Regions from separate parts of the Lysinibacillus sp. BNK-21 genome, predicted to be linked through region 2. Evidence: a T-box and tRNA genes for the amino acid it is inferred to sense, from the RefSeq annotation. Region 2 holds a T-box; the other holds one or more tRNA genes.
The links. The T-box of region 2 lies ahead of cysS (cysteine--tRNA ligase). A T-box ahead of a tRNA ligase gene usually reads a tRNA of that ligase, here a tRNA-Cys.
Positions count from the first base shown of each region.

Region 1 (11,321 bases), 4.2 Mb from region 2:
TCCTTTTATAAGAAACGGCTTACCATTTACCATAATTGAATCTGAAACAGACTTATTTAATGTTTTTGATAACGAATGTGAAATAATAACTTCATTATCTTTCGGTATGTCGTTCAAATGATAAAATCCTTTTGTTAAATGCCCATTTGTAACACCTAATGTATAGGCTCCTTCAATCTTATCAATAGATGTAAATTGTAGTAAAATCGGTTCCACAAGCTCGACTTCTTCTAAAGTTTTAATCTGATTAAAACTTTCTTTCGTAATCCATTGACTAGACTCTTGACTAGATGAAAGGTTATAACCAGCAGAAATATCCACATCCCCATACAAGTTACGAATATTGTCTTCCATTTCTGTTCGTGCATTTTCAACATAGATCAACATTGTTGCAATTAAACAAACAGCGAGTGCTACAACTTGTATGGCAATGATTACTTGTATTTTAGCAGCTCTACAAAGTTTCCAAGCAATATTCTTTAAATCATACATTGAGATAACTCCTCTGTATGTTTTTAAATTTGTCAAAAATCATCGATAAATTATCGCTATTTACTTGATTGATATAACTATCTACTAATTTCCCTTTATGAAAGAATAGTACACGATCAGCATAAGTCGATACATGTGGATCATGTGTTACCAATATAATTGTTTGATTTGTTAGATTTTTCAATTGAACAAGTGTTGTTAAAATATCATTAGTTGTATTCACATCTAAGGCCCCTGTTGGCTCATCTGCCAGTAATAATAGCGGATTGGCAATAATCGCTCGTGATATAGCCACTCGTTGTTTTTGCCCACCAGATAATTCATGTGGTTTCTTCACAGCTAAATCACTAATTGACATTTTTGTTAAAACATCTTTCACCTTTTGCGCAATTTTTTTAGAGTCCTCATCTAGCAAAATTAAAGGCAGAGCCACATTATCTGATACCGTCAATTCATCTAATAAGTTAAAATTTTGAAATATAAAACCTATATTTCGTTTTCTAAATTCCGATGCTATCGGTTCTTGAAATTGCTCAATCATTGGTACACCTTGAAACATTAATTCCCCATGTGTAGGTTTGTCTAAAGCAGCTAAAATATTAAGTAATGTACTTTTCCCTGAACCACTCGTACCCATTATTGCTACGATTTCGTTTTGGTAAATTTCACAATTGATTGTATCTAGTGCTTGTACAATAAAATCCTTTGACTGAAATTCCTTTGACACATTTTTCATCACTACTAATGGGGTTTCTTTCATATTTTGTGTCTCATGTAGTTTCAACGGTTTCATGAAAATGCTCCTTTCGCTCATACCATTTGGATTGGGCTTGATGCATACGATAAAATAATCCTTTATTATTTATTAATTCATCAAAAGTACCAATTTCTTCAATTTTCCCCTTATCCATTACGATAATCTTATCTGATAATTTCGTGGGTCCGATTCTATGTGTAATCGTAATCGTTGTTTTATCATCTGTCATGCTATCAAATAATTCAAGTGTTTTTAATTCTGAATGAGGATCTAATGACGCTGTAGGTTCATCCAACAAAATCAAACTAACATCCTTCATTAGCGCTCGTCCTAAAGCTATTTTTTGCCATTCTCCCCCAGATAGATCAATTCCGCCATCCATTTCTTTAGATAAATAAGTATCTAAGTCAACATTATGGATTGATAATTTATGTCCCAATCCTACTTTTCTTATGACATCCCATATTTTCTGGTCATTCTCCATGTCATCTACATTGCCAAAACCAATATTTTCTCTTAAGGAATACATATATTTAGGGAATGTTTGAAAAACAACAGCAACTTGTTTATGTAAACTAGATTTATCAATGTCGGTCATATTTTCTCCATTTACTAAAATCGTTCCTTCTGTCAAATTGAATAATCCTACTAAACAATGGGCGAGTGTTGTTTTCCCTGAACCGTTTCCACCTACAATCGAAATTTTTTCTCCTCTTCGTATTGAAAAGTTCAATTTTGAAAAAGCTGAAATATCAGAATAAGGATAGTTGAAAGTGCCATTTTTAATATCAATCGTTTCAATAGAATTAATTTCTTCTCTCTTTTCGTCATCAAAATGTTCTATTTTCAACAACTTGATTAATGCATTATTATAAATAGCTGCTTCAAAAATAGAAGCTATATGTGCACCAATTTGAGCAAAAATGCCCTGTAAAGTAATTATAGCTGCAGTTAACGCCACATAACTCCCTATTGTTAAAGCGTTCTCTACTAGTTGATAAACAAAGAATACAGATACACCTGTATTGATAACTCCTACAAATAGTATCATCACTGCACTATTTTTCAGTTCCCACTTTGTCACTTCAAGTCTCTTGTTCATCGTATAAAAATAAAGTTTTTTCCATTTTTCCAGTAAATAATCACTCAATGTATACACTTTAATTTCCTTTAAATAGCTTTTGTCAAAAAAAAGGGATTCTGTATAAGAAAGCTCTCTTTCTTTAAATACAACGTTTTTTTCAACTTTATAATTTTTAAGTTTGCTAAAAAAAACAATGACAACCCCGGGAATTGTTGATAAAAGCACAGTTAAAGGTAATGTCCAATGAATAGCCATTAAAATCGCAAAAACTGAAAATAACGAAAATACACTTGTAATGATCTGCAAAAAAGAATATGTTGTACCTAACCCATTTCCTTCCAATGCTTTGGCTGCCAGATTCACTTGATTGTAAAAAAAGCTAGACTCAAAGTTTTCTAAAGAAACGCTAGTTACTTTTTTGTTTAACATCGCTTTAAATAAATAATTCACTCTTAAAGAAATTTTTCGAAATAGATAATCTTGAATTTTTCCAGATAGTTGTCCAAATAGACTAAGAAACGTTATTGCTACAAGGAGAACTAACACAAACCCCAATTCATTAGGAATTTTCTGCACCACCGTTAGTTGATCTATCAACCTTTTCTGTAGCAAAATTTCTAAAGGTAACATAATAGAAGTTATTATGCTTAAAATAGTTAAAAAAAGAAATATGCTCTTTTGTTCTCTCCAAATATTTTTCAAATAAAAATACTGTGAATAGAAAAAGTCTCTAACAGGTCGATCTTTCTCATGGAATTTTAATTCATTCAACTTCATAGTCATTCACATCCAAAAGATTTTCTAAACTTGCGATTCCTTTCTTCTCTACTACAAAATTATTAGTATTCAAAACTAGATACATTGGAAAGACATCTATTTTTAACTGATTAGAAAGAATTTCTTCTTCTATAAAATAAATATATTCATCCTCTAAATAGCTCAGGTTATCCCGATTTTCTATCGTATCCGTTGCTATAAAAATATACTTTTCTTTTTTAACAGGAATTAAAAAATTGAGTTTTTTTAATGTTGCTTTACAAGCAGAACACTGACTATCAATAAATACTAAAGTCTGCACATTAATCTCATTCATAATATCTTGAACTTTAACAGATTCAAATTGTTTATTCTTCAATGGAATCAACGGAAAAACGTTTTTTTCCATCGGTCCCCATTTTTCTACATTTAGCACTCGTCTAGTTCTTAATGAAATCAAAATGCTAAGCATTAATACACAAGAAATGATGACGAAAGCATAATAAATTTCCATGTCCATCGTTACACCACCTCTACGTTTCTTCTAATAATTATTAAAGTGATGAACCATAAAAGAACAGGTACGAGATAAAATATATTGCCAAAGTCAAGTATATTCATATTACCTTTATCAAAATAGAGTAGTGGCACTATACTGAAAAACATGCATAGACTTTGTATTAAGCCACCCAGTCCTGTCTTAGTTGGAATTAAATTGCCGAAACATTTACAGTCCTCTTCTATCTTATTAATAAGTGCATACGAATTAATAATTATAAAGAGTAAAATTAAAGATAAGGCACTAATATAAAGTATAGGGTGAGCATAAATAAACAAACTGACACCTATTACAATTTCAAATAATGGGAATAACAATGCCAAAAATGTAATTAAAATATCATTGATAGGAATATACTTTAAAAAAAACTGCTTTGTATTTGAATGTGAGATTAATTTAGAAATCCCAGAAAGTATCAATACTAAAGCAGAACCATAACAAAAAATATAAATCATAGTATCTCTCCTAAAAAAATTAAGAAAGTTAATGTGAATTTCACATAATTGTATCCTAAATTTTTTATATTTATATTGATAGGTATGTTTTCAAAACAACCACAGTTACGTGTCTTTCCTCCTTTAGAAGGTTTAAACAGTAAAAAAAGATTGAACAATTGCAACATTACAGCGGTCATACATATGTAAACATTCACAAATTGAATTAATAAGGAGATACCTACAAGCACATCTAAACTCACTAAAATGCTTACGAATATCGGAGATATTGTTATTTTTTCATTTATCGCCACGTAATAATGATAAATTTTAAAAACTTTATTGAATCCGTTTTTTAGAAAAATAATTGCTACAACCAGATAAACAATAATGATATTCAGTCAACTCCTTTTCTTTCAAGCCACTATTAAAATCCTTTAATATACAAGGATTTTAATAGTAAAATACACACAAAATTTTATATTGTTTCAAAGAGATTTACCTTATGAAGAAAAATTCATTATATCTTCCCAATAATATTTTTCACCCATATATAGTAATACTGGAATTTCTTCAATTTGCAATTGATTTAATTTCATCAAATGTTCGACTTTTATCTCGTTATCGTTTTCAAATAACACTTTTATCAAAATAACTTCTCTCTTTTTTGAAATTCTACGATAAAAAGCATTCAAAACATATAAGTTATCAAAAATGTTATTTTCATCCGAAATCAAATATGTTCTTCCCTTTTCCAGGAAATCTATTTGCTCAATCTGTATAAATCTCCGCTGAAAATCAATGCAGTTTCTTAATTTTGTCAAATTGTAAAAAAAGAAAATCAAAAATACAATCCCGAAAATTAGTGTCATACTTTATTTATCAGTTAGAAAAATATGAAAACGTTCATTTCACATTTTGTAGGAGTATTGTGCTATTACTATAGGGCAAATTTAGTTTTTGTATTTATTTTCTGCTATAGAACCATAACGATTCATCGTAGACTCTTCACCAAAACCTGTTCTTGACTATACATTCCTGTTACAACTTTTATGTAATAAAAAAGTAGAACATTAATTACAGTTAACATCGAAATAAATAAAATAGTTTTGGTATTAACCTATTTATAAGTTAGCAGTCATCTTTTTCTGCAGAACAACTAACCGTTTCAGTCTTACAAACGTAACATATATTTACAACTCCAGGACCATAACATGGTTCGGTTCTATATTTACGTCTTCTATAACTACCTTTTACAGCACCTGTTTCATCAAAAAATGGCAATTCTTTACCCCAGCCACATTGACCTTTAATGATTTCCGAACTATTTCCACTATCTAAAAGCATTGGTTTGCTATATGTCATTAACATAATTATTTCCTCCTGCAACCCTTAGAAATAGCACAATACACCTACACTAACAGCCTCCTTATTAATATTGATTCATTACACTTCTTGCATAATCCATACTTCAATGGAGAACAGTAATAAAAAAGCCTCATCTATCAACAAACCATTTCTCCACTTATATAAATTTTCTTCCCAAAACTCTTCGGAACAAAGACCTAACTTTGAGACAACTAAAGGTGACTTTACATTAGAATAAATTGAATTCCAATTTTTCCTTATACTCTTTAATGTATGAGCAATGTGTGATGTTTTATTTATACGCAGTCGAATACTGTCAGGTAACTTATTTTTCTGAGAGTCTCTTAAAATTTTTTTCGTGTAGAAAGGATCAAAGAGAATATGACTAGGGATTTTAATCATAAAAGAAATTAACTCCCTATCTAAAAAAGGATGTTTTATATCCGCACCATAAAAGCCACCTATCGCCCTATCCATATAATGATTGGCTTTTGCATTTAACATTTGATGCAATAAATTTCTAGCATGATTCCGTTTATTTTTAGTTGTTCTACTAAAAGGATGTGGTTGAATGATGTACTCACGTAATCCTTTAAAAGCAGACATATTTGTATACATACAATATTTAGTTAAATCGCCGAACATATCCTTTATTTTTCCTTCTCTAACGTAATCTCTTAATAAATACGGCGGATTCGTTAAAAGTTGGTCACCACCATAACCTGTTAGGATACTATATGTATTATTGTTCACACTTGACTCTATTAAGGGAGAAATAAATTCACATGTAGGAGCAGTAGCATACGGTTCGTCAAAACGTAATATATTATTCCGAAGATCTTCATACATCAATACTGAATCATAATTTAGAAAAGTACCTTTAGAATTATATTGTTCTAATAATTCCGTTATATATGCACTTTCATCGCATTCCTTTAATTCATCAAAAACAACGCTTACCGAATTAATTTCTCCGTATCTATGCCCCAATCGTTTTGACACATTAAAAATAGTAGTTGAGTCTAAGCCACCGCTTAATAACACCGTATTTCGCTCGCTTTTCCGTACTCTCCTCAAAACTGCTTTGTTCAAAATACTTTCGAATTCTTCAATTAACGCTTCCCGATTTATAGTTGTCTCCTTCATCATCCATTTATCAGAAAATAATTCATCATAATTCACATAGTTTATTAGGTTAATTTCCTTATTTTCATAAACAAACATATTCCCACTCGGTAAACGCAAGATCTCTTTATATGGCGTTAAATAGGAATCAACAATTCCTTTTGCATTTAGATATTCTTGAAAGTAAACACCGTTCAACTCAGGTGTATTTAGATAACTTTTCAATAGAAAGATATCGCTCGCAACTACTAATTTTGTATCGGTTTTTAAATAAAAGAGCCTTTTTACCCCCAAGGTATCTCTACAGGCCATTAATGTTAAATTCTTTTTATCAAATAGAACAAATGAAAACTCGCCATCTAAACGCTTCACAAAATCCAAACCAAATGTGTTATAAAGGGAAATTAAATTAGTGAGTAATTCTTGCTCAGTCCAATCAACATTTTCATATACACCATGATTCAAAATATTGTATATCACAATGTCTCCCACTATTAACACATCATTATTTTCAAAAAACACATATGGGGTCGTATTTTGAGCATATGCTGCTTTCAAAACAAAGTTCTGTGAGGATGTGTTGAAATAATTTACTTTTGATTTACTGTTGATCTTAAGATGTCCATTTTTATCCACTTCTCCCTCCGAATTATCCATAAATTCAAACACATACCAATTCACCTAAGTTCAACTCCCTTCATATACGAGTTTGAATCTATAATCACTTTCAACGAATCAAGATTTTCCATTTCTTCAAATAGATTGTGGCCCTGATATTGAATCCAGGCATGTGCCTCTAAGGGAAATTTTTTTATCCCTATTACCATGTTTACTGGTATACCATACTTAGATTGAAGTATCTTATAACCAATTAACGTTTTGTGTATACAATCTGCTTTCCTAGGATACCAACAGCAAACTTGGTCTAAAAGAATAAACCACTCCAAAATCTCTTCAGAATTCTCCTCAGTAAAAATCTCTTTAGAACCCTCTATAGTATATTTTTTTATATAGCGTCTAAAGACTTCATCAAAACCTTTTCTCCGTATTTGGAAATCTAAAAATATTAATTCTTTGTATAAATATAAAATATTATACAAATTTAATTAAACCTCCTTTTGACAACGAATTTAAAAATCCATCTAAATCCTTTTGAATAATTAAAATATCTTCATTTGTCCTTTTAGCTATTAATTTGGAAATATCAGAGACTATTGGTGTTTTATCAAACTCTTCCCAAATAAATGAACTAAATTTATCTAGTGCGTAAATTTGATTCGTATAAATATTAATAATTAGATATTCATCCTCTTCTTTATAGGAAAGAAGATACTTTGATTTTTTTACACGCATCCCTTTTACCACTTCCTCCTCTTTTACATTGTGAACAATCCTTTAATACTGTTCCTGTATTACTACTATACACAGTCATAAGCTCTAACAGTCTCTTTACTCTTATCATCTTCTTTCTTCCACATAACCGTATTTTTTCTACTTACTCCATTACGTTTATGATTATATAAATGTAGTGGAGTAAAATGACAACTCTTGTGCTATCGATTACATCCACATCAAGTCCATCACTCAACACATATATAAAAACTGCACCTTCTAGTTGATTGTTAACTTTCAATCAACTAGAAGATGCAACTCGTAGGGTTTTATTGGTCCATGAAAGATCTTAAAAATAGAAATCTAAAAATCAATGTATAAAAGAAAATATTCTCTCTCCACCAAAGTTCAAAAAATTATTGATGTTGAAACAGATGTCTTTGTCTTTTACCTAAAATCTATAGGATAAACCTATTCTTTTCAGGCGTCTAAAATGGCACAACCTTTATAGAAAAATATTGTAAAGATATTTATTACCCTCTAAAGCCCTGTAAAATTTGTAAAACAAATTTACCTGTTTTACATAAACATAACTGCTTAGTCTATCATAGCGAACGTTCTGACACACAATGTTTTATCACATAAAAAAACAAGAATGCTAATATAAACATTCTTGTTTTAATTATGTTTCTAATGATTCCTTTGGAGATTCAAACCCATGAGTAACTTCTATGTTAAAACTCATACTATTCTCTTCCAATGAATTTTCTATACTTTTTTTATTCTCGTTGACCTTTTCTTCAAAAAGAATCCTTCTCTTTCTAAACCTGTTGCAATTCCCCTAATATAAAAAGCTCATAAACCCTGTTATATCAAGATTTATGAGCTTTCTTAATTTTTATTAATTTGATGATACCGGTGGTCGGGGTCGAACCGACACTCCAAAGGAACACGATTTTGAGTCGTGCGCGTCTGCCAATTCCGCCACACCGGCATAATGGAGATAAAAAAAATCGGATAAACCGATTAACAGTTAAAATATGGAGGCGGCAACCGGATTTGAACCGGTGATAAGGGTGTTGCAGACCCGTGCCTTACCACTTGGCTATGCCGCCGTCATACATGGAGCGGAAGACGAGGTTCGAACTCGCGACCCCCACCTTGGCAAGGTGGTGTTCTACCACTGAACTACTTCCGCAAAAATGGCTGGGGTACTAGGATTCGAACCTAGGCATGACGGAATCAAAATCCGTTGCCTTACCGCTTGGCTATACCCCAACAATGGGGCGACTGATGGGAATCGAACCCACGAATGCCGGAACCACAATCCGGTGCGTTAACCACTTCGCCACAATCGCCATTGTATTATGATGTTTATTAATTTTATATGAGATGGGGCGACTGATGGGAATCGAACCCACGAATGCCGGAACCACAATCCGGTGCGTTAACCACTTCGCCACAATCGCCATAAAATTAATTGGCAGGGGCAGTAGGAATCGAACCCACACCAAAGGTTTTGGAGACCTCTATTCTACCGTTGAACTATGCCCCTAAAATAATAAAACTGGTGGAGGGGGACGGATTCGAACCGCCGAACCCTAAGGAGCGGATTTACAGTCCGCCGCGTTTAGCCACTTCGCTACCCCTCCGGGAATATCTGGTGCCGGCTATAGGAATCGAACCCACGACCTACTGATTACAAGTCAGTTGCTCTACCTGCTGAGCTAAACCGGCAAAAAAATAAGATGGGTCAGGACGGAATCGAACCGCCGACACTTAGAGCTTCAATCTAATGCTCTACCAACTGAGCTACTGACCCATATTTTAAAATAAATGGCGGTCCCGACCGGGATCGAACCGGCGATCTCCTGCGTGACAGGCAGGCATGTTAACCGCTACACCACGGGACCATTTGGTTGCGGGGGCTGGATTTGAACCAACGACCTTCGGGTTATGAGCCCGACGAGCTACCACTGCTCCACCCCGCGATAATACTATAATATTGTTAAAATAATGGTGGAGGATGACGGGCTCGAACCGCCGACCCTCTGCTTGTAAGGCAGATGCTCTCCCAGCTGAGCTAATCCTCCATCTGGGTATTGAATTGGTGACCCCTACGGGATTCGAACCCGTGTTACCGCCGTGAAAGGGCGGTGTCTTAACCACTTGACCAAGGGGCCATCGTTTGGAACACATCAAAGTGCTGGCGGAGAGTAAGGGATTTGAACCCTTGAGACAGTGTTAACCGCCTACACGATTTCCAATCGTGCTCCTTCGGCCACTCGGACAACTCTCCAAGAATGGCTCCGAAGGCAGGACTCGAACCTGCGACAACCTGATTAACAGTCAGGTGCTACTACCAACTGAGCTACTTCGGAATAATTTTAGTATATAGCCTAGCGACGTCCTACTCTCACAGGGGGAAGCCCCCAACTACCATCGGCGCTAAAGAGCTTAACTTCCGTGTTCGGTATGGGAACGGGTGTGACCTCTTTGCCATCATCACTAGACTATTTGAAAGACAATACTTATTATAACATATCTTATAAAAATTACAAGTATATTCTAATATTTTATTCTTTCAAAACTGGATAAACGGTGCATTGAATGTTTCAAACTTTTTTGGTTAAGTCCTCGATCGATTAGTATTCGTCAGCTCCATGTGTCACCACACTTCCACCTCGAACCTATCTACCTCATCGTCTTTGAGGGATCTTACTTACTTGCGTAATGGGAAATCTCATCTTGAGGGGGGCTTCATGCTTAGATGCTTTCAGCACTTATCCCGTCCACACATAGCTACCCAGCGATGCCTTTGGCAAGACAACTGGTACACCAGCGGTGTGTCCATCCCGGTCCTCTCGTACTAAGGACAGCTCCTCTCAAATTTCCTACGCCCACGACGGATAGGGACCGAACTGTCTCACGACGTTCTGAACCCAGCTCGCGTACCGCTTTAATGGGCGAACAGCCCAACCCTTGGGACCGACTACAGCCCCAGGATGCGATGAGCCGACATCGAGGTGCCAAACCTCCCCGTCGATGTGGACTCTTGGGGGAGATAAGCCTGTTATCCCCGGGGTAGCTTTTATCCGTTGAGCGATGGCCCTTCCATGCGGAACCACCGGATCACTAAGCCCGTCTTTCGACCCTGCTCGACTTGTAGGTCTCGCAGTCAAGCTCCCTTGTGCCTTTACACTCTACGAATGATTTCCAACCATTCTGAGGGAACCTTTGGGCGCCTCCGTTACCTTTTAGGAGGCGACCGCCCCAGTCAAACTGTCCGCCTGACACTGTCTCCTGCCCCGCTAAGGGGCATGGGTTAGAATTTCAATACAACCAGGGTAGTATCCCACCGACGCCTCCTTCGAAGCTGGCGCTCCGAGATCTCTGGCTCCTACCTATCCTGTA
Region 1 is NZ_JBLQTS010000001.1:533,211-544,531, reverse strand. Features, by position in the region: gene ACMGGO_RS02750 (ABC transporter permease) at 1-492, opposite strand, end outside; gene ACMGGO_RS02745 (ABC transporter ATP-binding protein) at 485-1,285, opposite strand; gene ACMGGO_RS02740 (ABC transporter ATP-binding protein) at 1,263-3,110, opposite strand; gene ACMGGO_RS02735 (hypothetical protein) at 3,097-3,609, opposite strand; gene ACMGGO_RS02730 (MauE/DoxX family redox-associated membrane protein) at 3,612-4,103, opposite strand; gene ACMGGO_RS02725 (hypothetical protein) at 4,100-4,462, opposite strand; gene ACMGGO_RS02720 (hypothetical protein) at 4,586-4,819, opposite strand; gene ACMGGO_RS02715 (hypothetical protein) at 5,214-5,453, opposite strand; gene ACMGGO_RS02710 (asparagine synthase-related protein) at 5,529-7,256, opposite strand; gene ACMGGO_RS02705 (lasso peptide biosynthesis B2 protein) at 7,253-7,675, opposite strand; gene ACMGGO_RS02700 (PqqD family protein) at 7,668-7,928, opposite strand; tRNA gene ACMGGO_RS02695 (tRNA-Leu) at 8,821-8,901, opposite strand; tRNA gene ACMGGO_RS02690 (tRNA-Cys) at 8,949-9,022, opposite strand; tRNA gene ACMGGO_RS02685 (tRNA-Gly) at 9,031-9,105, opposite strand; tRNA gene ACMGGO_RS02680 (tRNA-Gln) at 9,111-9,185, opposite strand; tRNA gene ACMGGO_RS02675 (tRNA-His) at 9,190-9,265, opposite strand; tRNA gene ACMGGO_RS02670 (tRNA-His) at 9,301-9,376, opposite strand; tRNA gene ACMGGO_RS02665 (tRNA-Trp) at 9,389-9,462, opposite strand; tRNA gene ACMGGO_RS02660 (tRNA-Tyr) at 9,476-9,559, opposite strand; tRNA gene ACMGGO_RS02655 (tRNA-Thr) at 9,569-9,644, opposite strand; tRNA gene ACMGGO_RS02650 (tRNA-Phe) at 9,657-9,729, opposite strand; tRNA gene ACMGGO_RS02645 (tRNA-Asp) at 9,745-9,820, opposite strand; tRNA gene ACMGGO_RS02640 (tRNA-Met) at 9,824-9,898, opposite strand; tRNA gene ACMGGO_RS02635 (tRNA-Val) at 9,925-10,000, opposite strand; tRNA gene ACMGGO_RS02630 (tRNA-Glu) at 10,016-10,090, opposite strand; tRNA gene ACMGGO_RS02625 (tRNA-Ser) at 10,115-10,206, opposite strand; tRNA gene ACMGGO_RS02620 (tRNA-Asn) at 10,212-10,288, opposite strand; rRNA gene rrf (5S ribosomal RNA) at 10,305-10,420, opposite strand; rRNA gene ACMGGO_RS02610 (23S ribosomal RNA) at 10,533-11,321, opposite strand, start outside.
Region 1: it encodes a tRNA-Cys, which carries the amino acid that the T-box ahead of cysS (cysteine--tRNA ligase) is inferred to sense. The anticodon was not compared.

Region 2 (11,321 bases):
TATGCGCACCGATTAACGGGTATCGATATTCATCCAGGGGCTACAATAGGAGAATCATTCTTTATTGACCACGGAACAGGTGTAGTTATCGGTGAAACTTGTACTATCGGTAAGAATGTAAAAATTTATCAAGGTGTAACATTAGGTGCACTAAGCTTCCCATTAGATGAAAATGGTAATCCAATTAAGGGCATTAAACGTCATCCGAATATTGCCGACAATGTTGTCATTTATGCTGGTGCTACTATCTTAGGGGGCGAGACGACGATTGGGCACGATTCCGTTTTAGGAAGTAATATTTGGCTAACACACTCTGTTCCCCCTTATTCACGTGTTTATAATTCACAGCCATCTCCGAATATTAGCAACAGTCAAATGAAAAATATAGAGTATCATATTTAAAGAATGTGGGGCAGTCTAGAGAGTGTAGCTTTCTAAACTGCCCATTACTGCTATAGGAGGATAATTATTAAAGCGCTTTTCAAACAACCTAGGGCAAATTTTGATATGATAATGTTAAATATTAATTAAAGGAAGATGAATATGTTTCGAATTGGACAAGGTTTTGACGTACATGCATTTGAAGAAGGTCGTCCATTAATTATTGGTGGCATTACCATTCCGCATGAAAAAGGACTAGTAGGACATTCAGATGCGGATGTTCTCTTACACACTGTCACAGATGCGGCTCTAGGAGCAATTGGAGAAGGGGATATTGGCCGTCATTTTCCAGATACAGACCCTGCATTTAAGGACGCGGACTCAGCAAAATTATTAGAGTACATTTGGAAGATTGTTGAGGATAAGGGTTATTCTCTAGGTAATGTCGATTGTACCATTATGGCACAGCGTCCTAAAATGGCCCCCTATATTGGACAGATGCAACAACGTATCGCTGAATTATTACACGCAGAGCCTTCACAGGTAAATGTTAAAGCAACTACAACTGAACGATTAGGTTTTACAGGTCGCGAGGAAGGTATTGCGACAATGGCAACAATTCTATTGATCAAGAAATAAATGTGGATGAACCCCGCTTTTATTTCCTGTAACAGAGTGGTAAAATGAACAAAGTCAATTTTTGATCGAAAATTTAGGAGGCTTTTAATTATGACGAAAGAAGTTCGCGTTCGTTACGCGCCATCTCCAACAGGTTATTTACATATCGGTGGAGCGCGTACAGCATTATTCAATTATTTATATGCAAAACATCATAACGGTAAATTCATTGTACGTATTGAAGATACGGATATTGAACGTAATGTAGAGGGCGGAGAAGCATCTCAGCTAGATAACCTAAAATGGTTAGGTATTGAATATGATGAGTCCATTGATATTGGTGGACCTTATGCGCCTTATCGTCAAATGGAACGTCTTGATATTTATAAAGAGCACGCTGAAAAACTATTAGAACAAGGTGTAGCCTACAAGTGTTTCTGTTCTTCTGAAAAGCTTGAAGCATCTCGTGAAGAACAAAAAGCAAGAGGTGTAGCTGCTCCTACTTATGATGGTACATGTCGCCACTTATCAGCAGATGAAATCGCTGCTAAAGAAGCGGCAGGTGAGCCATACACAATCCGTATGCGTGTACCTGAAAATGTAACATACGAATTTGAAGATTTAGTTCGTGGACAAGTTACCTTTGAGTCTAAAGATATTGGTGATTGGGTACTTGTAAAAGCAAATGGTATTCCAACATATAACTATGCAGTTGTTTTAGATGATCACTTTATGGAAATCTCTCACGTTTTCCGCGGTGAGGAGCATTTATCGAATACACCAAAGCAAATGATGATTTTTGATGCATTTGGTTGGGAATATCCACGCTTTGGACATATGACATTAATTATTAACGAAAACCGTAAAAAACTATCTAAGCGTGATGAATCGATTATTCAATTTGTTACGCAATATAAAGATTTAGGTTATCTTCCTGAAGCGATGTTTAACTTCTTTGCGCTACTTGGTTGGTCTCCAGAGGGAGAAGAAGAGATTTTCTCAAAAGAAGAATTTATCAAAATTTTTGATGAAAAACGTCTTTCAAAATCACCATCTATGTTCGATAAACAAAAGCTAACATGGATGAATAATCAATATATTAAAAAGTTGTCTTTGGAAGAAGTTGTAGCTTTATCTTTACCACATCTACAAAAAGCAGGCTTATTACCTGAAGAGCTTACTGCAGAGCAACATGCTTGGGCGACGGATTTAATCGCACTTTATCATGACCAAATGAGCTTTGGTGCAGAAATTGTCGAATTATCTAGCCTATTCTTTAACGACCATATTGAATATGATGAAGAAGCAAAAGAGGTTTTAGCAGGAGAGCAAGTACCTGAAGTAATGGCGGCATTTAAAGCACAATTGGAAGAGCTAGAAGAGTTTACACCAGATGCGGTAAAAGCTGCGATTAAAGCTGTACAAAAGACAACTGGTCATAAAGGTAAAAATCTGTTCATGCCAATCCGTGTTGTGACAACAGGTGAAACACATGGACCAGAGTTGCCGAACGCCATTTGTTTAATTGGTAAAGAGAAAGCAATTGACCGTGTAGAAAAATTTGCACAATAAAGATAAATTTATTGACAATTCATTCTTTCGTTGTAAAATGTATTTACATTGAAAAAGCGTTGATAAGGAGAAGTAAGTGGCGCATGCTCTTAAGAGAGGACCATCATCGGCTGAAAGTGGTCTGAGCCTAGGCAAAACTGAAATGCACCTTTGAGCATAAAGCTGAACGAGAGTAGGCTTTATCGAGTCATCCCCGTTAATGGATGTCCAAAGTGGAAGACCTTTTGTCTTCAATCAGAGTGGAACCACGCAAATCGAGCGTCTCTGTCATTCCTTTTAGGAGTGATAGAGGCGCTTTTTTTATTCAACAGAAAAGGAGAGTGAAATACAATGGGTATTCAAATTTTTAACTCATTAACACGACAAAAGGAAACCTTTGTACCGCTAGAAGAGGGCAAGGTAAAAATGTATGTCTGCGGTCCTACGGTTTATAACTATATCCATATTGGGAATTCACGTCCTGTAATTGTTTATGATACAGTACGTCGTTATTTTCAGTATAAAGGCTATGATGTAAAGTTTGTTTCCAATTTTACGGATGTAGACGATAAAATTATTAAAGCAGCAAATGAGCTTGGTGAAGAAGTACACGAATTAACAGAGCGTTTTATTGCAGCCTATTTTGAAGATGTTACAGCACTGGGATGCAAAAAGGCAGATGTTCATCCACGTGTGACAGAGCATATGGACGATATCATTCAATTTATTCAAGTGCTAATTGAAAAGGGCTACGCTTATGAGTCTGCAGGAGATGTGTATTACCGTACTCGTAAATTTGATGGCTACGGTAAATTATCACACCAATCAGTTGACGATTTAAAAATCGGTGCTCGTATTGAAGCGGGCGAGAAAAAAGATGATGCGCTAGATTTTGCTTTATGGAAAGCTGCTAAGCCAGGTGAGATATTCTGGGAAAGCCCATGGGGAGATGGCCGTCCAGGGTGGCATATTGAGTGTTCTGTAATGGCTCGTGAACATTTAGGAGATACTATTGATATTCATGCTGGTGGGCAGGATTTAACTTTCCCTCACCACGAAAATGAAATTGCTCAATCAGAGGCACACAATGATAAAACATTTGCGCGTTATTGGATGCATAACGGGTATATTAATATTGATAATGAAAAGATGTCCAAATCTCTTGGGAATTTTATTCTTGTGAATGATATCCGTAAACAAATTGACCCGCAGATATTGCGTTTCTTCATGCTATCTGTCCATTATCGTCATCCAATTAACTTTGCGAAGGACCTAGTAGAAGCTGCTGCGTCAGGTTTAGAGCGCATTCGTACAGCATACAACAATGTGAAGCATCGCCTTACGACTACTGTAAGCTTAGGTGATCATTCAGAAGAATGGCTGAACAAAATTGCGGAACAGAAAGCGCATTTTGAAGAGGCAATGGATGATGATTTTAATACAGCCAACGCTATTTCTGTATTATTTGAAGTAGCTCGTATTGCTAATATTTACTTAAATGAAGCCAATACTTGCAAGAAGGTATTAGAAACCTTTATTGAAACCTTTGAAGTACTAGGTGACGTCTTAGGTATTGAATTTGCAAAAGAAGAAGAACTATTAGACGAAGAAATTGAAGCATTACTACAAGAGCGCGTCGAGGCACGTAAAAATCGTGATTTTGCTCGCTCTGATGAGATCCGTGACCATTTGCAAGCCCAAGGTATCATTTTAGAAGATACACGACAAGGAACTAGATGGAAACGAGGGTAATTAAGTTGGATAAACTTCGCAATGAAGATGTTAAACAATTAAAAGCGCTGGCGTTAGCCTATATGGGTGATGCCGTATTGGAACAAAAGGTCCGAGAATATTTGCTACGCTCTGGTCGTGTTAAACCAAACACACTACATCGAGAGGCAACTCGCTACGTCTCAGCAAAAGCGCAATCGATGATCGTTCATCGCATGATGGATGAAAATTATTTAACAGAGGAGGAATTGGCTGTGTTCCGCCGTGGACGCAATGCCAAATCCGGCTCTGTACCAAAAAATACGGATGTCCAAACCTATCGTAATAGCTCAGGCTTTGAGGCGGTGCTTGGTAGTTTATATTTATTGAATGAACTAGAACGCGTCTACGAAATCATTGCATATGCTATTCAAATAATCGAGGAATCAAAAGGAGTGTCTAAATAATGGCAGAACAGAATGGTGAAATTATTGCCGGTAAAAACCCAGTGTTAGAAGCACTTCGTTCAGGCCGCGAGATGAATAAAGTATGGATTGCAGAAGGAGTAAAAAAATCTGGCGTCAATGAACTGCTAGATTTAGCCCGTGAACGTGGTGTCATAGTTCAATTTGTCCCAAAAAAGAAAGTTGATCAATTATCAAGTGCTAATCATCAAGGTATCGTTGCTTCTGTTGCCGCTTATAAGTATGCTGAAATAGAAGATTTATTTGCAGCCGCAGCTAATAAACAGGAAGATCCTTTTTTCTTAATCTTAGATGAGTTAGAGGATCCTCATAATCTAGGGTCTATTATGAGAACGGCTGATGCTATAGGAGCACATGGTATTATTATTCCTAAGCGCCGATCAGTGAGTCTAACAGCAGTAGTGGCAAAGGCATCTACAGGAGCGATTGAACACGTTCCAGTTGTACGTGTAAACAATCTTGCTCAAACTATAGATGAATTAAAAGAACGCGGTGTATGGATTGCAGGGACAGATGCAAAGGGATCTGCAGATTATCGAAAAATGGATGCAACATTACCATTAGCCATCATTATCGGTAGTGAGGGCAAAGGGATGGGGCGTTTATTAAAAGAAAAATGCGATTTTTTATATCACTTACCGATGGTTGGGCATGTCACATCACTGAACGCATCAGTAGCAGCGGCTTTATTAATGTACGAAGTGTATCGTAAACGTCAAGAAGCGATTGAATAACAATGAAAAACATTTTGCTTGTTGATGGCTATAATATGATTGGATCTTGGAAAGAGCTGCGGCCATTGCGTGATACGAATTTTGAGGATGCGCGAAGAAGGTTGATAGAACTCATGGCTGAATATAAAGCAGCAATGGGTTGGCGCGTAATTATTGTTTTTGACGCCCATCTTGTACCAGGAGTAGAGCAATCTTATATAGAAAATGATGTAGAAGTCATTTATACACGAAAAAATGAAACAGCAGATGAACGTATTGAAAAAATGACACATGAATTAAAGGCTAGAAATGTACAAATTCATGTAGCAACTTCAGATATGGCAGAGCAAAGTGTTATATTTGGGAATGGTGCCTTAAGGAAATCGGCTAGAGAGCTAGAAATTGATACAAGTATTATTCAACATAAAATTACTCATGATGTGAAGCGGAAGCAAGAAAGTAAGCCGCCTTCTCGTATAGAATTAAAGCCAGATGTTGCGCTCGCCTTTGAAAAATGGCGACGAGGCTTGAAATGATTGATTGACGCATATTTTCCAATTCCGTTATACTGTTTCTAATTATCTGTTGTGGCTGAGGTGATACCATGTTTAAAAATAGCATTGTACAAGTGACACAAGATTTTGAACGATTCAATGATGAAGAGCTTATTGAAATGGTGCATCAAGGTAATACAGATGCGTTGGATTATTTAATTACAAAATACCGTTTGTTAGTAAGAGCGAAGGCAAGATCCTATTTTTTAATCGGAGCAGATAAGGAAGACATTGTACAAGAGGGCATGATAGGCTTATATAAAGCGATTCGTGATTTTAAAGGAGATAAGCTTGCATCATTCAGAGCTTTTGCAGAGTTATGTATTACAAGACAGATTATCACAGCTATTAAAACAGCAACTAGGCAAAAGCATATACCTCTAAATTCCTATATCTCTTTGGACAAGCCTATATTCGACGAAGAGTCAGACCGAACGCTTATGGATGTACTAACGGGTGCTATTATGGATGATCCAGAAGAATTGATGATTCATAGAGAAGAGTTTGGATATTTAGAAGAAAAGATGAGTGAGATTTTAAGTGAATTAGAGCTACAAGTTTTAGCCTTATATCTAGACGGCCAGTCTTATCATGAAATTTCCGCCAAATTAAATCGTCATGTGAAATCTATCGATAATGCATTGCAGCGGGTAAAACGTAAATTAGAACGTCATTTAGTCCTTGAGGAAATGTCTTAGCCCATTTAGGCCTTTATTGACATTGACAAATATAGGTGTTAGTCTTAAAAAGACAAAGTGCCGAAAAAGGTGATTATATGGCAAAAAAAGTCGTGCTAAATTGTGAGAAATGTGGTTCGAGAAATTACACGTTCCCAGCTAAAGAAGGTTCAACTGTACGTCTCGAATTAAAGAAATTTTGCTCGCATTGCAATGAACATACAATGCATAAACAAACGCTATAAAATGATATGTAAATAGACAGATTTGATTGATTCGGAGGTTAAGCTAGAATGGGCAAGATCAAAAGCTTTTTCAGCGATGTAATGTCAGAAATGCGCAAAACAAGCTGGCCGAAAAGTAAAGAACTGACGAAATATACAGTCGTTGTAATTTCAACTGTTGTCATTATGGCTTTATTTTTTGTGTTAGTTGACTTAGGTATTTCATCATTATTCCGCTGGTACTTAGATTTATAATTTAGTAAATAGCATATTTTTGAAATAGCCCGTCCATTGCAATAACGGGTTTTTTCGTTTGTTTTATCTTCATTCATTCAGCAGAAAACCCCATCTAATGGGATCGGTGGGATGGGTGAAGTGAAGCGCAAAGCAGTAAAATCTCCTCATTATGATAAATACTACTAGGAGAGTATGATAGTAGCGATAGATGACTATGCTAGTTTCGGTATATATCATCGAGCTTTCGCAAGTAATTAGCGAAAGCTATATTTTTCTAATGAGATGTTTGTGAAAAGAGTAAAAATGCATTGAGCGTATCGCGATTCATTTTCACTTTTATTTGTAAGGGAGGGACGGACGAGGAGTCCTAGTAGTTATGGAGAAAAATTGGTATGTTGTTCATACGTATTCAGGGTATGAAAACCGTGTAAAAGCAAACCTAGAGAAACGTGTAGAAACAATGGGAATGCAAGATAAAATCTTCCGTGTGATTGTTCCTGAGCATGAAGAAACAGAAATGAAAGATGGAAAAAAACGTACAATGATGCGTAAAGTTTTCCCTGGTTATGTGTTAGTAGAGTTAATCATGACAGATGATTCTTGGTATGTAGTTCGAAATACGCCTGGTGTTACGGGCTTTATCGGTTCATCTGGTGGAGGAGCAAAACCAACACCGTTATTACCTGAAGAAGCAGATCGTTTACTACAACAAATGGGTATGACTGATAAAGTTGTAGAAGTGGACATTTCTGTTGGTGAAGCAGTAGAAGTATTAGAAGGGCCGTTTGCTCATTTCCAAGGACGTGTTGAAGAAATTGACACAGAAAAAGGTAAAATTAAAGTGACGGTTGATATGTTTGGTCGCGAAACGATTATGGAGCTAGATTTCGAACAAGTTCAAAAATTATAGTTCTAACATTAGAACATTACATGCTAATTGGTAGATGTTTCGCAGATTTTGTTAATTACTACTTGCTTAAAAAAATTAAAAGTGGTATCATTTCATAGGTCAGACTGTCATACTTTTGTTTGACGTCTGTAATGATAATTTTAATGTTATCGGCACTTAGCTGACAGACAGATATTGAGTGGGAGGGGCAACCCAATTACCACATCACGGACTTAAGGAGGTGTGTCTCGTGGCTAAAAAAGTTATTAAAGTTGTTAAACTTCAAATCCCTGCTGGTAAAGCTAACCCAGCTCCACCGGTTGGTCCTGCATTAGGTCAAGCGGGTGTGAACATCATGGGATTCTGTAAAGAATTTAATGCGCGTACTGCTGATCAAGCTGGTCTTATTATCCCAGTTGAAATTTCAGTATTCGAGGATCGTTCTTTCACTTTCATTACAAAAACTCCACCTGCAGCAGTTCTACTTAAAGTAGCAGCTGGTATCCAATCTGGATCTGGTGAACCAAACCGTAAAAAAGTGGCAACGGTTAAACGTGATAAAGTTCGCGAAATCGCTGAAACTAAAATGCCAGACCTTAACGCTGCTTCAGTAGAAGCTGCTATGTTAATGGTTGAAGGTACTGCACGAAGCATGGGTATTGTTATCGAAGACTAATCCCATTTACTTGATGTTTTGTTTTTTGGAAGGTTGCGAAGTTTCTTTGTGAACACGCAACCTTTATTCGTGGGAGGTAAAATCCGCTATAACCACAATCAAGGAGGAAATATATAATGGCTAAAAAAGGTAAAAAACTGCAAGATGCAGCAAAATTAATTGATCGTAACGCACTTTACACTGCACAAGAAGCAATCGAACTTGCTCAAAAAACTAGCACAGTAAACTTCGACGCTACTGTAGAAGTTGCTTTCCGCTTAGGTATTGATACTCGTAAGAACGACCAACAAATCCGTGGTGCAGTAGTACTACCAAACGGTACTGGTAAAACTCAACGCGTATTAGTATTTGCAAAAGGTGAAAAACTTAAAGAAGCTGAAGCAGCTGGTGCTGACTATGTAGGCGATGCAGAATACATCCAAAAAATCCAACAAGGTTGGTTTGACTTCGATGTAATCGTAGCAACTCCTGACATGATGGGTGAAGTTGGTAAACTTGGTCGTGTATTAGGGCCTAAAGGTTTAATGCCAAACCCTAAAACTGGTACAGTTACTTTTGATGTAACAAAAGCTATCGAAGAAATCAAAGCTGGTAAAGTAGAATACCGTGCTGATAAAGCTGGTATTATCCACGCTCCTATCGGTAAAGTTTCTTTCTCAGCAGAAAAATTAGTAGAAAACTTCTTAGCTGTTTTTGATGTAGTTCAAAAAGCAAAACCTGCTGCAGCTAAAGGTACTTACATGAAATCTGTAAATGTTACAACTACAATGGGTCCAGCGGTTAAAATTGACGCTTCTAACGTAGTAGTAAAATAATTTATATATATGTATTGACGATAGTGGCTATACGTGATACTATAGTTGCTGTTGTGAATTATCCATTTGTACCGTAGACAGTAGGAGTGACTTGTCACTTAATGTTCCTACCGAGGACATCGGAATTCAGATTCTTATTTAAAGATGATGACTTTCAGCCTCTGTGTCTATTTGACTCGGAGGCTTTTCTTTTGTCGGTATAAATGACCCATTCTAATAGGAGGTGTCATCGTGAGCAAAGCAATCGAAAACAAACAAGTACAAGTTCAAGAGATTACTGAAAAATTCCAAGGCGCTGCTTCTGTAGTAGTTGTGGATTACCGTGGTCTTAATGTTGCACAAGTAACAGAGCTTCGTAAACAACTTCGTGAAGCTGGCGTTGAGTTCAAAGTTTACAAAAACACTTTAACTCGTCGTGCTGCTGAAGCTGCTGGCCTTGAAGGAATCAACGACGTATTAGTTGGTCCTAACGCAATTGCGTTCTCAAATGAAGATGTTGTAGCGCCTGCTAAAATCATCAACGAGTTCGCTAAGAAAAACGAAGCTTTAGAAATTAAAGCTGGTATTATTGAAGGTACTATTTCTTCTGTTGAAGATGTTAAAGCACTTGCAGAACTTCCATCACGCGAAGGTCTACTTTCTATGCTTTTATCTGTACTTCAAGCTCCAGTGCGTAACTTCGCACTTGCAACAAAAGCTGTTGCAGAACAAAAAGAAGAACAAGGCGCGTAATTTAGTACGCACTAATACTTCTGCGGCCTGATCGCAAAAAATAAAACATTATCCAATTAGGAGGAAATTATAATGAATAAAGAGCAAATCTTAGAAGCTATCAAAGCTATGACAGTTCTTGAATTAAACGATTTAGTAAAAGCTATCGAAGAAGAATTCGGTGTAACAGCTGCTGCTCCAGTAGCAGTAGTTGCTGGTGGTGCTGCTGCAGCTGAAGAAAAAACAGAATTTGACGTAGTATTAGCATCTGCTGGTGCAGAAAAAATCAAAGTAATCAAAGTGGTTCGTGAAATCACTGGTTTAGGTCTTAAAGAAGCTAAAGAAGTAGTAGATAACGCTCCTAAAGCTCTTAAAGAAGGCGTTTCTAAAGATGAAGCTGAAGAAATCAAAGCTAAACTTGAAGAAGTTGGCGCATCTGTAGAAGTTAAGTAATCTCGCGTTACTTTTTAACAAAAGGAAAGCTCGTCATTTTGGCGAGCTTTTTTCTTCATTCTGAGGAGGCGTGAAAATGTCAGATCACTATTATACAAGTAAGCCTCAAACTGAAAGTAAACCACGTCACTGGACATTCAAGTTACTAGGGCATACGTTTTCATTCGAAACGGATGCAGGTGTATTTAGTAAAAGCGAAGTAGATTTTGGATCCCGTGTTTTAATAGACGCTTTTCAAATGCCTGATATTGATGGTGCGATTTTTGATGTAGGTTGTGGATACGGGCCGATAGGGTTATCGATTGCCAAAACTAATCCAGACCGTACCGTTTTTATGATGGATATTAATGAACGTGCAGTTGCGCTTTCGCAAAAAAATGCGCAAGTGAACGGTGTTCAAAATGTGCGAATATTTGTGAGTGACGGCCTATCGATGGTTGATAAAGATGTAGATGCAGCAGCTATCTTAACGAATCCACCAATTCGTGCGGGGAAGGAAACGATTTTCCGCTTTTACGATGGAGCTTACGATCGGCTAGTGTCTTCGGGTGAACTCTGGGTAGTCATTCAGAAGAAACAAGGAGCGCCATCGACAGTAAGTTACTTAGAAGAAAAGTTTTCAGAAGT
Region 2 is NZ_JBLQTS010000001.1:4,688,280-4,699,600, forward strand. Features, by position in the region: gene epsC (serine O-acetyltransferase EpsC) at 1-402, shown strand, start outside; gene ispF (2-C-methyl-D-erythritol 2,4-cyclodiphosphate synthase) at 544-1,020, shown strand; gene gltX (glutamate--tRNA ligase) at 1,111-2,571, shown strand; T-box leader at 2,622-2,840, shown strand; gene cysS (cysteine--tRNA ligase) at 2,902-4,302, shown strand; gene ACMGGO_RS23450 (Mini-ribonuclease 3) at 4,287-4,727, shown strand; gene rlmB (23S rRNA (guanosine(2251)-2'-O)-methyltransferase RlmB) at 4,727-5,479, shown strand; gene ACMGGO_RS23460 (NYN domain-containing protein) at 5,482-5,994, shown strand; gene sigH (RNA polymerase sporulation sigma factor SigH) at 6,063-6,710, shown strand; gene rpmG (50S ribosomal protein L33) at 6,788-6,934, shown strand; gene secE (preprotein translocase subunit SecE) at 6,983-7,168, shown strand; gene nusG (transcription termination/antitermination protein NusG) at 7,527-8,060, shown strand; gene rplK (50S ribosomal protein L11) at 8,290-8,715, shown strand; gene rplA (50S ribosomal protein L1) at 8,832-9,530, shown strand; ribosomal protein L10 leader region at 9,584-9,729, shown strand; gene rplJ (50S ribosomal protein L10) at 9,762-10,262, shown strand; gene rplL (50S ribosomal protein L7/L12) at 10,335-10,694, shown strand; gene ACMGGO_RS23505 (class I SAM-dependent methyltransferase) at 10,771-11,321, shown strand, end outside.